DNA from 2 places in the Clostridium novyi NT genome. Region 2 is predicted to be linked to the other one. Evidence: predicted binding sites of a transcription regulator. Region 2 holds the regulator's gene; the other holds the start of a gene.
The links. The regulator HrcA, encoded in region 2, represses chaperone genes, less so after heat shock. The targets are predictions, from matches to a motif close to TGTTAGCACTCNNNNNNNNNGAGTGCTAACA.

Region 1 (6,144 bases), 430 kb from region 2:
CTAAAACTCCTTTTGAATGTCCGTGAGCTGTATCAATTGTGATAACATCTACCTTAGCTTTTACTAATGCATCAACTCTATCCATCATATCAGCTGTTACTCCAACTGCTGCACCACAAAGTAATCTACCTCTATCATCTTTTGCTGCATTAGGGAACTTTCTAACTTTTTCTATATCTTTAATTGTGATAAGTCCTTTTAAATTATTTTCTTTATCTACTAAAGGAAGTTTTTCTATTTTATGACCTTTTAAAATTTCTTTAGCTTCTTCAACTGTTGTGTTTTCTGGAGCTGTTATAAGATTTTCGCTAGTCATAATATTTTTTATAGGTTGAGCGTAATTTGTTTCAAAAGCAATATCTCTATTTGTAATTATTCCTACTAATTTTCCACTTTCAGTTATAGGTACACCTGATATTCTATATTTAGCCATTAAATCTAATGCATCTTGAACTGTATTTTCTGGTGATAAATGAAATGGATCTGTTATTACTCCATTTTCTTGTCTTTTAACTCTATCAACTTCCATTGCTTGTTTTTCTATACTCATGTTTTTGTGGATTATTCCTATTCCACCTTCTCTTGCTACTGCTATTGCCATTTTAGATTCAGTAACTGTATCCATTCCCGCACTTAAAACTGGAATATTTAATTTAATCTTTTTTGTTAAATTTGTTTTTAAAGAAACATCCTTTGGTAATATTTCAGATTTATTTGGTACTAATAATACGTCATCAAAAGTATAAGCTTGTTTTAAAATTACTGCCACTATAATCAACTTCCCTTCTCATTTTATTATTAATAATATTCAATATATTTTGCATTTTAATGATAAAATATAATCAAAAAGCATCAATTTCCTCTACTTATAATTGTAGCGTTTGTCTACTTTATTATAAGGAGTGAAATTGATGCAACAAGTCCACTCACTCATAGTCGGAAATTTTAGGTTTCCGGTAGAAACTCCCTGCCATATCCAGGGTATATATAAGTGATATTTTATTTCTCTGCGTTTTTTATTATATCTATTTTATTTGAGTTTTTGAATTTTGTCAATTTATTTCTGTTATTTTTGATAATAAACTTGCAAAAAACATATTATCTTGTAGTATAATATGTTATTGTACACTATAAAGGAGGATAACCATGATAACCTTCAAAAAAGAATATAATAGACAGTTTTTAAGGTATTTAAGAAAATCAATAGAAGAATATAATATGATTTCTCCCGGTGATAAAGTAGCTGTCGGACTTTCAGGGGGTAAGGATAGCATATTTTTACTTTTTGCTCTAAAATTAATACAATTGACCTCTATAAAAGATTTTGAACTAGTTGGAATAAATATTGATTTAGGTTTTGAATTAAATATTTCACCTCTAGTTGATTTTTGCAATAATAACAACATTCCTATAATAGTAGAAACAACTAATATAGCCGAAGTGGTATTTGAGGATAGAAAAGAGAAAAAGCCTTGCTCTTTATGTTCAAAGCTACGAAAAGGTGCCTTAATTAGAGTTGCTAGAGCAAATAATATGAATAAGATAGCTTTAGGTCATAATAGCGATGACGTTATTGAAACCCTATTTATGAACGTTTTAAAGGTAGGTAAACTTGGTACTTTTCATCCTAATATACATTTTGATGATAAGGATATTAGTATAATACGTCCTTTAATATATTTAAGGGAAGATTTAATTGAAAAACTCACAGAAAAATATGAACTTCCTGTAATTAAAAGTCCTTGTCCTATGGATAAAAAAACTACTAGAGAAGATATGAAAAATTTACTTATATCACTTGAAAAAATTTATCCTGATGCTCAAAGAAATATTATTACATCACTTTCAAATGTTGATTTAAAAAATATATGGAAACAAAAATAAGAGGATACCTAAATTAAGGTACCCTCTTATCTTTATATTTAGCTTCATTTAAACGTTACTAATTTTTTATTAGTACATTCCGTCCATTCCCATGCCGCCCATTCCTGGTGCTGCTGGCATTGGGTTCTTTTCTGGTATTTCTGCTACAACACATTCAGTTGTTAAGAATGTTGATGCAACTGATGCAGCATTTTGAAGTGCTGATCTTGTAACTTTAGCTGGATCAACGATACCTTTTTGCATCATGTTTGTGTATTCTCCTTCTAAAGCATCAAAACCTATTCCGTCTTCACTGTTTTTAATTTTATCTATTATTACTGATCCTTCAAGTCCAGCATTTGCAGCTATTTGTCTTACTGGTTCTTCAAGTGCTCTTCTTATAATAGCTATTCCAAGTCTTACTTCTGCATTATCATCAGTTAACTTTTCTACTTCTTTTATAGCTCTTAGGTATGCTGTACCACCACCTGCAACTATACCTTCTTCTACAGCTGCTTTAGTAGCTGCTAGAGCATCTTCTATTCTTAATTTTCTTTCTTTTAATTCAGTTTCAGTAGCTGCTCCAACTTTAACAACAGCAACTCCACCAGCAAGTTTTGCTAATCTTTCTTGAAGTTTTTCTTTATCAAATTCTGAAGATGTTTCTTCTATTTGTCTTCTTATTTGACCTACTCTATCTGCAATAACTTCTTTGTTTCCTTTTCCGTTAACTATTGTAGTGTTTTCTTTGCTTATTTTAACGCTTTCAGCAGTTCCAAGCATATCTAAAGTTACATCTTTTAATTCTCTGCCTACTTCTTCACTTATAACTTCTCCACCAGTTAATATAGCAATATCTCTAAGCATTTCTTTTCTTCTGTCACCAAATCCAGGTGCTTTAACAGCTACACAAGTAAATGTTCCTCTTAATTTGTTAACAACTAAAGTAGCTAATGCTTCTCCTTCTATATCTTCTGCAATAATTAATAATTTCTTTCCTTGTTGAACTATTTGTTCAAGTATTGGAAGTATTTCTTGTATATTGCTTATCTTTTTATCAGTTAAAAGGATATATGGATTTTCTAATACAGCTTCCATTTTTTCTGCATCTGTTACCATGTAAGGACTTAAGTATCCTCTATCAAATTGCATTCCTTCAACAACTTCAAGTTCTGTAGCCATTGTATTTGATTCTTCTACAGTGATAACTCCTTCGTTGCCTACTTTTTCCATAGCATCTGCTATTAATTTTCCGATTTCAGGATCAGCAGCTGATATTGCAGCAACTCTAGCTATATCTTCTTTTCCATCAACTTGTTTTGATGATTTTTTAATTTGTTCAACAGCAGTATCTACAGCTAATTTTATACCTTTTCTTATAAGCATTGGGTTAGCACCTGCTGTTACATTTTTTAGTCCTTCTCTTATGATTGCTTGAGCAAGTAATGTAGCAGTTGTTGTTCCATCTCCAGCTACATCATTAGTCTTAGTTGCAACTTCTTTAACAAGTTGAGCTCCCATGTTTTCATACATGTCTTCAAGTTCTATTTCTTTTGCTATAGTTACACCATCATTAGTTATAAGTGGTGCTCCAAATTTTTTATCTAAAACAACATTTCTTCCTTTTGGTCCTAATGTTACTTTAACTGCATTTGCTAATTTATCTACTCCTGCTTGCATAGCACGTCTTGATTCTTCACCAAATAAAATACTCTTAGCCATTCTAATACCTCCTAAAATATTTGAATGTAATTATGAATTAATTCCTAACTTAACCTAATAACTAACCTATACTATTTTGTATGTATTAGCTATTATAGTTAATACTATTCAACTATTGCTAATATGTCATTTTGTCTTAATATAGTGTATTCTTCTCCATCAAGTTTAACTTCAGTTCCAGAATATTTAGAGAACAATACTTTGTCTCCAACTTTAACTTCCATTCTAACTTCTTTTCCATCAACTAATCCACCAGGTCCTACAGCAACAATTTCTGCTTCCTGTGGTTTTTCTTTAGCACTTCCTGGTAATACTATTCCGCTTTTAGTTTTTTCTTCTGCTTCTAATCTTTTAATTACAACTCTGTCTCCAAGTGGTTTTATTCTCATAGTCAAAACCTCCTCAATGTATAATTTATTTTAATTTTATTATTATCTTTTTCTGTTAGCACTCAATAACATCGAGTGCTAATATATTTATTATAATAATTTATACTATATTTAATAGCAAATTCCACATTTTAACTTATAGCATTGTTAAATTTGATTTACGTCATTTATTTATATATATCGCTTTCATCCTTATTTTTTCTCTAATTTATATTATTCCTTACAACCAATGGTTTATACCACCTCCCCCTAATCTTCCCTAATTGTATAAAAAGGTCTAAGAGCACTTACCCTTAGACCTTTTATTAAGATTTATCTTTCTAATTCTATATCTTTATATTCATCTAATTTATCATTATCTATTACTTGTTGTTTTTTAGATTCTTTTACAAATTTATTTAAAGCCATTTTTGTCTTCATTTGAGGAGCTGTTGATGCAGCACCTCCAATACATCCGCCTTCACACATCATACCTTCAAAGAAGTTTCCTGGTAACTTATTATTTTTAGCTAACATCATAAACTTTCTAAGATTTTGATGTCCACTAATTTTTACTGGTTTAAATTCAACTTCAATATTTTTGCTACTAATATAGTTTTCTACTGCAGCACTAAGTCCGCCACCTTGAGCAAATCCTCTTCCTAAAGCTGAAGCATCCTCAACCTCTAAATCTTCACATTCTTCAACTTCTACATTATAAGCCCCGAAAATAGCTGCTATTTCTTCAAAAGTTAATACATAATCTACAGCATCTTTTAAGCCTTCTCTTCCGATTTCTGATTTTTTAGCTGTACATGGTCCTACAAATACTACTATTGCATCTTCTTCTTTCTTCTTTATCCATCTTCCAGTTGCAATCATAGGTGATACAGTTCCTGAAATCTTTTCTACCTGGTCTGGGAATTTCTTTTCAATATATGATACAAATGCAGGACAACAAGAGTTTGTCATGAAATTGTCCCCTTTTTCCATTCTTTCAACAAATTCCTCAGCTTCGTGACATGTAACTGCATCTGCACCGCAAGCAGCTTCTATCATGTCTACAAATCCAGCTTTCTTTAATCCATCTTTAACTTGTCCAACTGTTACTTTAGGTCCAAATTGTCCTGTTATTGCTGGAGCTACTAATGCATATACCTTCTTATTGTTTTTAATCGCTTCTACAACAGGTACTATATAACTTTTATCTGATATTGCTCCAAATGGACATGCTTTCATACAAGCACCACAACTTATACATTCTTCATCATTTATTTCCGCTCTTCTATCTTGTGGTGATATACATATAGCTTCAGTAGGACATACTTTTTTACAAGGTCTCATAACCTCAGATATAGCATTATATGGACATACTTGTTTACACATTCCACATTCTCTACATACATCCTGATTTATATATGCTCTTCCATTGATTTTTGTAATAGCTTTGACTGGACATACTTCCATACATTTATGTTGTACACAACCTCTACATGCTTCTGTTATTGTGTATTTATTTATAGGACATCTATCACATGCAGCTTCTATAACATACATTATTTTTCCGTCATTATCATCTTGTTTTATATACTTTGGACTATCTCCATTTGGTATATATCCCGCTACAAGTTTTGCTCTCTCTTTTACTATTGCTCTTTCATGATAAACACAACATCTATACTGAGGTTTATCTCCCTTTATTAAGTTATAAGATATGTTTTCAACATTTTCCTTATCTAATCTATCCTCTTTAGCAAGTATGGCAACTTCTTTTAGGACTTCATATTTTACTCTATTTAGTTCTGTTTCAAACTTCACCTTATTTCCTCCCTAATTTTTTAAAATGTATTTTCTATTACCATTATTACGTTTTAGACAACCCTATTATAACAGATTATTGTTAAATATGTAACATGTTTTTCGCTAAATTAGTAAAATATTTGAAACAGAATTTTGAAATTTTATTATTTTGTGAATTATTTGAAATAACTGACTTTTAAAGCTTTATGTTGTTTTCTCTAGCATAATAGAACAAATATTGTTGTGCAAATCCACAAAATGGATCAAACTTATCCCTACCAAAATCTCGTATTTTTTTTAACGATACATCAGGAGCTAAATAAAAATGCTGCATAGCTCTTTTTACCCATACATCCACTGGAAAAGCTGTATATTTTTCCATAGAAAACAG
Region 2 (6,144 bases):
CTTGAGCATTTCCACCCATATCAGCTCCTTGAGTTCCTTGAGCTCCTTGTTGTGCTTCTGCTCCTGCTTGTTGATATAATTTAGATGATACTTTGTAGAATTCTTCAGTTAATTCAGTTGTAGCTTTTTTAATAGCTTCTAAATCTTCTCCATCTTTAACTTGTCTTAAGGCTTCTAATTTTTCTTCAACGTTTTTCTTATCAGCTTCTTCTACCTTATCTCCAAGATCTTTTAATGCTTTTTCAGTTTGATATAATGCTGAATCTGCATTGTTTTTAACTTCTACTGATTCTTTTCTCTTTTCATCTTCTGCTGCAAATTTTTCTGCTTCTTTTACAGCCTTATCTATTTCATCATCACTTAAATTTGTTGAAGCTGTAATTGTGATGTTTGCTTCTTTTCCTGTTCCCTTATCTTTAGCAGAAACATTTAATATACCGTTAGCATCTATATCGAAAGATACTTCTATTTGAGGGATTCCTCTTGGAGCTGGTGCTATACCGCTTAATTGGAATCTTCCAAGTGTTTTGTTATCTCCAGCCATTTTTCTTTCACCTTGAACTATATGGATATCAACTGAAGTTTGATTATCTGCTGCAGTTGAGAATATTTGGCTCTTTCTTGTAGGTATAGTTGTGTTTCTTTCTATTAATGGAGTTGCAACTCCTCCCATTGTCTCAATTCCTAAAGTAAGTGGAGTTACATCAAGAAGTAATATGTCTTTAACTTCTCCTGTTAATACCCCTGCTTGAACTGCTGCACCCATAGCAACAACTTCATCTGGGTTAACTCCCTTAGATGGTTCTTTTCCTGTGAATTTTTGAACAGCTTCTTGAACTGCTGGAATTCTTGTAGAACCACCAACAAGTACTACTTTATCTATATCATTGATTGTAAGCTCAGCATCAGCTAATGCTTTTTTCATTGGTTCAATTGTAGCTTGAACTAGGTCTGCACTTAATTCTTCAAATTTAGCTCTTGTAAGATCCATATCTATGTGTTTTGGACCTGTTGCATCAGCAGTTATAAATGGTAAGTTGATGTTTGTTTTAGTTGATGAAGATAATTCTATTTTTGCTTTTTCAGCAGCTTCTTTTAATCTTTGAAGAGCCATTTTATCATTTCTTAAATCAATTCCATTTTCAGCTTTAAATGTTTCAGCTATATAATCCATGATTTTTTGGTCGAAGTCATCTCCACCTAATTTTGTGTTACCATTTGTAGCTTTAACTTCAAATACACCGTCTCCAAGTTCTAGTATAGATACGTCGAAAGTACCGCCACCTAAGTCATATACGAATATTTTATGGCTTTTATCCATTTTATCAAGACCATATGCAAGTGATGCTGCAGTTGGTTCATTTATTATTCTCTTTACATCTAATCCTGCTATTTTACCGGCATTTTTAGTTGCTTGTCTTTCACTATCATTAAAGTATGCTGGAACTGTGATAACTGCTTCTGTTACAGTTTCACCTAAGTATGCTTCAGCATCTGCTTTTAATTTTTGAAGTATCATTGCTGATATTTCTTCTGGAGAATAGTCTTTTCCATCAACGTTCACTCTATAATCTGTTCCCATATGTCTTTTTATTGAGATAATTGTTTTATCTGGGTTTGTAATTGCTTGTCTTTTTGCAACTTGACCTACAAGTCTTTCTCCGTCTTCTTTGAATGCTACAACTGAAGGAGTTGTTCTTGAACCTTCAGCATTTGGTATAACAACTGGATTTCCACCTTCCATAACTGATACACATGAATTTGTAGTTCCTAAGTCAATTCCTATTATTTTTCCCATTATTATTTACCTCCTAAAATATAAATATATTCATATATTTAACTATCTCTTTATCTTAATTAGCAACTTTAACCATACTAAATCTTAAAACTTTATCTTCTCTTTTAAACCCTTTTTGAAATACCTCAACTACTTGGTTCTTACCATAATTGCTATCTTCAACATGCATTATTGCATTATGATAATTTGGATCAAATTCTCCTTCTGAAGGTAATTCTTCAATTCCAAGCTTCTCAAAAGCTGTTTCAAATTGCTTCATTGTCATTTCAATACCTTTTTTTAGGTCTTCTGCATTACCTTCAGCCATCATAGCTCTTTCTAAGTTGTCAAATACAGGAAGAATATTTTTTAGAACATCCGAGCAAGAAGTATTGTATATTTCTTTCTTTTCTCTTTCAGTTCTATTTCTGAAGTTTTCATATTCAGCATCTATTCTAGAAAGTCTATCTTGTAGAGCTTTCACTTCATTTTGTAATTTCTTATTTTCAGACATTAATTCATTGTTTTGATTTTTTAAACCTTCAATAATATCTTCTTTAGCTTCTTCTTTACATTCTTCCTTAGTTTCTTCGCAAGCTTTGTCGCAGTTTTCATTGCAACTTTCATTTTTTTGTTCTTCATTTAACGTTTCTTCTACGTCTGAAGTTTTCTTATCTTTTTCATCTTTTATCATAATTTCACCTCTTACTTATGATCAAAATATATTTGCCCAATATTATCATTTAGTATTCTAACAAACTGTGTAAGCAAGGATATAGTCTTTGAGTACTGCATCCTTGTTGGACCAATAACTCCTATAGTTCCTAGCACTTGATTTTTAAAACTGTAATTAGCTGAAAGTATACTACAGTCTTGAGCATCTTTTATAAGGTTTTCTCTTCCTATGCTTATAGACACATTAGTACCATCTTGAACTAAATTTTCTTCTTGCTTAAGTAATTCATTTAATACTTTTTTATTATCTAATAAAGCTAAAAATTGCCTTGCTTTTTCTATATCATTGTACTCTGGGTAATTAAATATATTTGTAGCTCCCTTGCAATAAATCTCACTATTATCACTTTTGTTTAGTGTCTCGTATAAAGCAGTTATAATCGCATCAAAGATATCCTCGTATCCAGTTAAACCATGTTTAAGTTCATTTATAACTTCTAAATTTATATCTTGTATTGTTAAATTACGTAACTTTTCATTAAGAAAATTTGATAGCTTCTGTAATACATTGTTACTTATATCTTTGTTTACCTTAATAACATTATTATTTATCATACCATTTTGTGTTATTATTACAGCAAGAATATTATTCTTATCTATATTTAATAACTGTATTAACCTTATGTAGCTATTTCTTGGAGACGTAGTTTTAACTATACAAGTTAAATTAGTAAGTTCTGAAAGCAATTCTATAGACTTTTTAACTATTTCATCCACTTCATATAATGCCTCTGTAATAAGCTGACTTTTTATTTTTATTTCCTCTTCTTGAGTTAAAGTGGGTAATTTAATAAGTTTATCTACATATAATCTATATCCCATATCAGATGGTTTTCTTCCTGATGAAGTATGCAATTGTTCTATAAGGCCCATTTCTTCTAAATCAGACATTTCATTTCTTATAGTAGCTGAACTTATTCCTAAATCGTATTTCTTAGCTATAGTCCTAGAACCTACAGGCTCACCAGTGATGATATAATCTTGAATAATAGCTTGTAATATTTTAATCTTTCTACTATCTATATTAAAATCCATTCTTAATTCATCACCTCTTTTATTAGCACTCGTTTTAGTTGAGTGCTAATTACTACGTTTTAAACTTATCACTACACTATTTTTTTGTCAACATTATACTATTTCCAAAATTTATTTATTTGAATAAATATTTTAAATAAGTATGGATTTGCTCTAAAATTCTCTGTTTTACTATGTTTTATATATATTTTTTCTTAATCTAAAATAAAATCACTTAAAACATAATTGGAAACTTCAATTCCCTTATGGGATAAAGATAAATAATCATCCTTTTCTACAAGCAATCCATTAGCTTTATATTTTTTTATTACTTCTCCATATAAATCATAAATTTCTTTATTAAATCTTTTGTAAAATTCTTTTTTAGAAATTCCTTTTATCTTTCTAAGTCCCATGAACATAAATTCTTCTATGTCACTTTTAAAAGAACTTTTTAATTTTTCTGTAATAGGACTTTTGTTTTCTTTCATACACTCTATATACTTTTCAATATCATTTTCATTTCTATATCTATAGCCATCTACATAAGAATGTGCTGCTGCACCACATCCTATATATTCATTTAGATCCCAATAAACTAGATTATGTCTACATTCATAGTTTTTCTTCGCAAAATTTGATATTTCATATTGATGATATCCTTTACCTTCTAAAAACTTCAATGTATAATAATACATTTCTCTTTCTAGTTCTTCACTTGGAAGCTCTATTTTATTCTTTTCATAAAAATCATAAAAAGGCGTTCCTTCTTCAATTATTAAGCTATAACAAGATAAATGTTCTGGATTTAATTTTGTAACTTCATCTAATGTTTCTTTCCAATCATCTAGTGTTTGATTTGGTATTCCAAACATTAAATCTACGTTTATATTTTTAAACCCCATATTTCTTGCCATATGATAGCTTTTTAAAAATTCATCTTTTGTGTGTATTCTTCCAAGGGATTTTAAATGCTTATCTTGCCAAGATTGTAACCCTATACTTAATCTATTAACTCCAATACTCTTTAAGAATTTTAGCTTTTCTTCATCAAATGTTTTAGGATTACTTTCTACAGTAAACTCTAAATTACTAGTTTTTGATAGTTTATCTATACTTTGTTTTAATATATTCCATCCCTGTAAACACAAATAGGTGGGAGTTCCCCCACCTATAAAAATCGTGCTTATTTTTTTATTTTTTACGTTATCTATTTCTTTTGAAAGTGCCTTTGAATACTCTACCATTGTATCTTCTCTACCACAATAGGATGTAAAGTCACAATATAAGCACTTTTGTTTACAAAAAGGGATATGAATATATAATGATGTGTCATTATACATACTTATTATCTCCATTTCACTTTATAATTAATCAACTTTTAAAATTGACATAAATGCTTCTTGTGGTACTTCTACGCTACCAATTTGACGCATTCTCTTCTTACCTTCTTTTTGTTTTTCAAGAAGCTTTCTTTTTCTTGAAATATCTCCTCCATAGCATTTTGCAAGAACGTCTTTTCTCATAGCTTTTACTGTTTCTCTAGCTATTATTTTAGCTCCTACGGCTGCTTGAATTGGTATTTCAAACATTTGTCTTGGTATAACTTCTTTTAATTTTTCCGCAATAGCTCTACCCTTATTATATGCTCTTTCTTCTGGAACTATCATGGACAATGCATCTACTACATCTCCATTTAGTAACATATCAAGCTTTACAAGTTTAGCCTGTTTGTATCCATTTAGTTCATAGTCTAAAGATGCATAACCTTTTGTTTTAGACTTAAGCATGTCAAAGAAATCATATATTATTTCATTTAATGGAATATAGTAATTAACAACAACTCTTGTAGTTTCTATGTATTCCATGTCTATAAATGTACCTCTTTTATTTTGACAAAGTTCCATAACTGCACCAACAAAGTCTGATGGTGTTATTATAGACGCCTTAACTACTGGTTCTTCCATTTTTTCTATTTCAGTTGGATCTGGCATATTTGTAGGATTTGTTATTTTTAACATCTCCCCATCTCTTTTGTATATGTTGTATATAACTGATGGAGCTGTTGTTATAATGTCTAAGTTAAATTCTCTTTCTATTCTCTCTTGAATTATTTCCATATGAAGTAATCCTAAAAATCCACATCTAAATCCAAATCCTAGAGCTATAGATGTTTCTGGTTCATAAGATAATGCCGCATCATTTAATTTTAACTTTTCTAAGGCTTCTTTTAATTCTTCGTATTTTGCACCGTCAACAGGGTAGATTCCACTATAAACCATTGGAATTGCTGGTCTGTATCCTTCAAGTGGTTCTTTGGCAGGTCTAGATGCTTCTGTTATTGTATCACCAACACCTGCATCTCTTAAATTTTTAATTGAAGCCGTTATATATCCAACATCCCCAGCTCTAAGTTCTTTCATTGGGAAGAAGTTTGGAGTGAATATACCTGTTTCTGTTACTTCATATTCTTTATTTGTAGCCATAAATTTAATTTTTGTTCCTGGCTTTACTACACCATCTTTAATTCTTACATAACATACAACACCTTTGTAACTGTCATAATAAGAGTCAAAGATTAGCGCTTTTAATGGAGCTTCTTCATCTCCATCTGGAAC

Region 1: the regulator HrcA is predicted to act here: its motif matches at 4,028-4,058, upstream of groES (co-chaperone GroES).

Annotation. Positions count from the first base shown of each region.
Region 1 covers NC_008593.1:2,142,262-2,148,405, forward strand. The annotation lists gene guaB (IMP dehydrogenase) at 1-769, opposite strand, end outside; purine riboswitch at 914-1,011, opposite strand; gene NT01CX_RS09935 (tRNA 2-thiocytidine(32) synthetase TtcA) at 1,147-1,884, shown strand; gene groL (chaperonin GroEL) at 1,954-3,585, opposite strand; gene groES (co-chaperone GroES) at 3,690-3,974, opposite strand; gene NT01CX_RS09950 (4Fe-4S dicluster domain-containing protein) at 4,287-5,771, opposite strand; gene NT01CX_RS09955 (DNA-3-methyladenine glycosylase family protein) at 5,950-6,144, opposite strand, start outside.
Region 2 covers NC_008593.1:1,713,577-1,719,720, forward strand. The annotation lists gene dnaK (molecular chaperone DnaK) at 1-1,798, opposite strand, end outside; gene grpE (nucleotide exchange factor GrpE) at 1,854-2,471, opposite strand; gene hrcA (heat-inducible transcriptional repressor HrcA) at 2,483-3,547, opposite strand; gene hemW (radical SAM family heme chaperone HemW) at 3,742-4,869, opposite strand; gene lepA (translation elongation factor 4) at 4,897-6,144, opposite strand, start outside.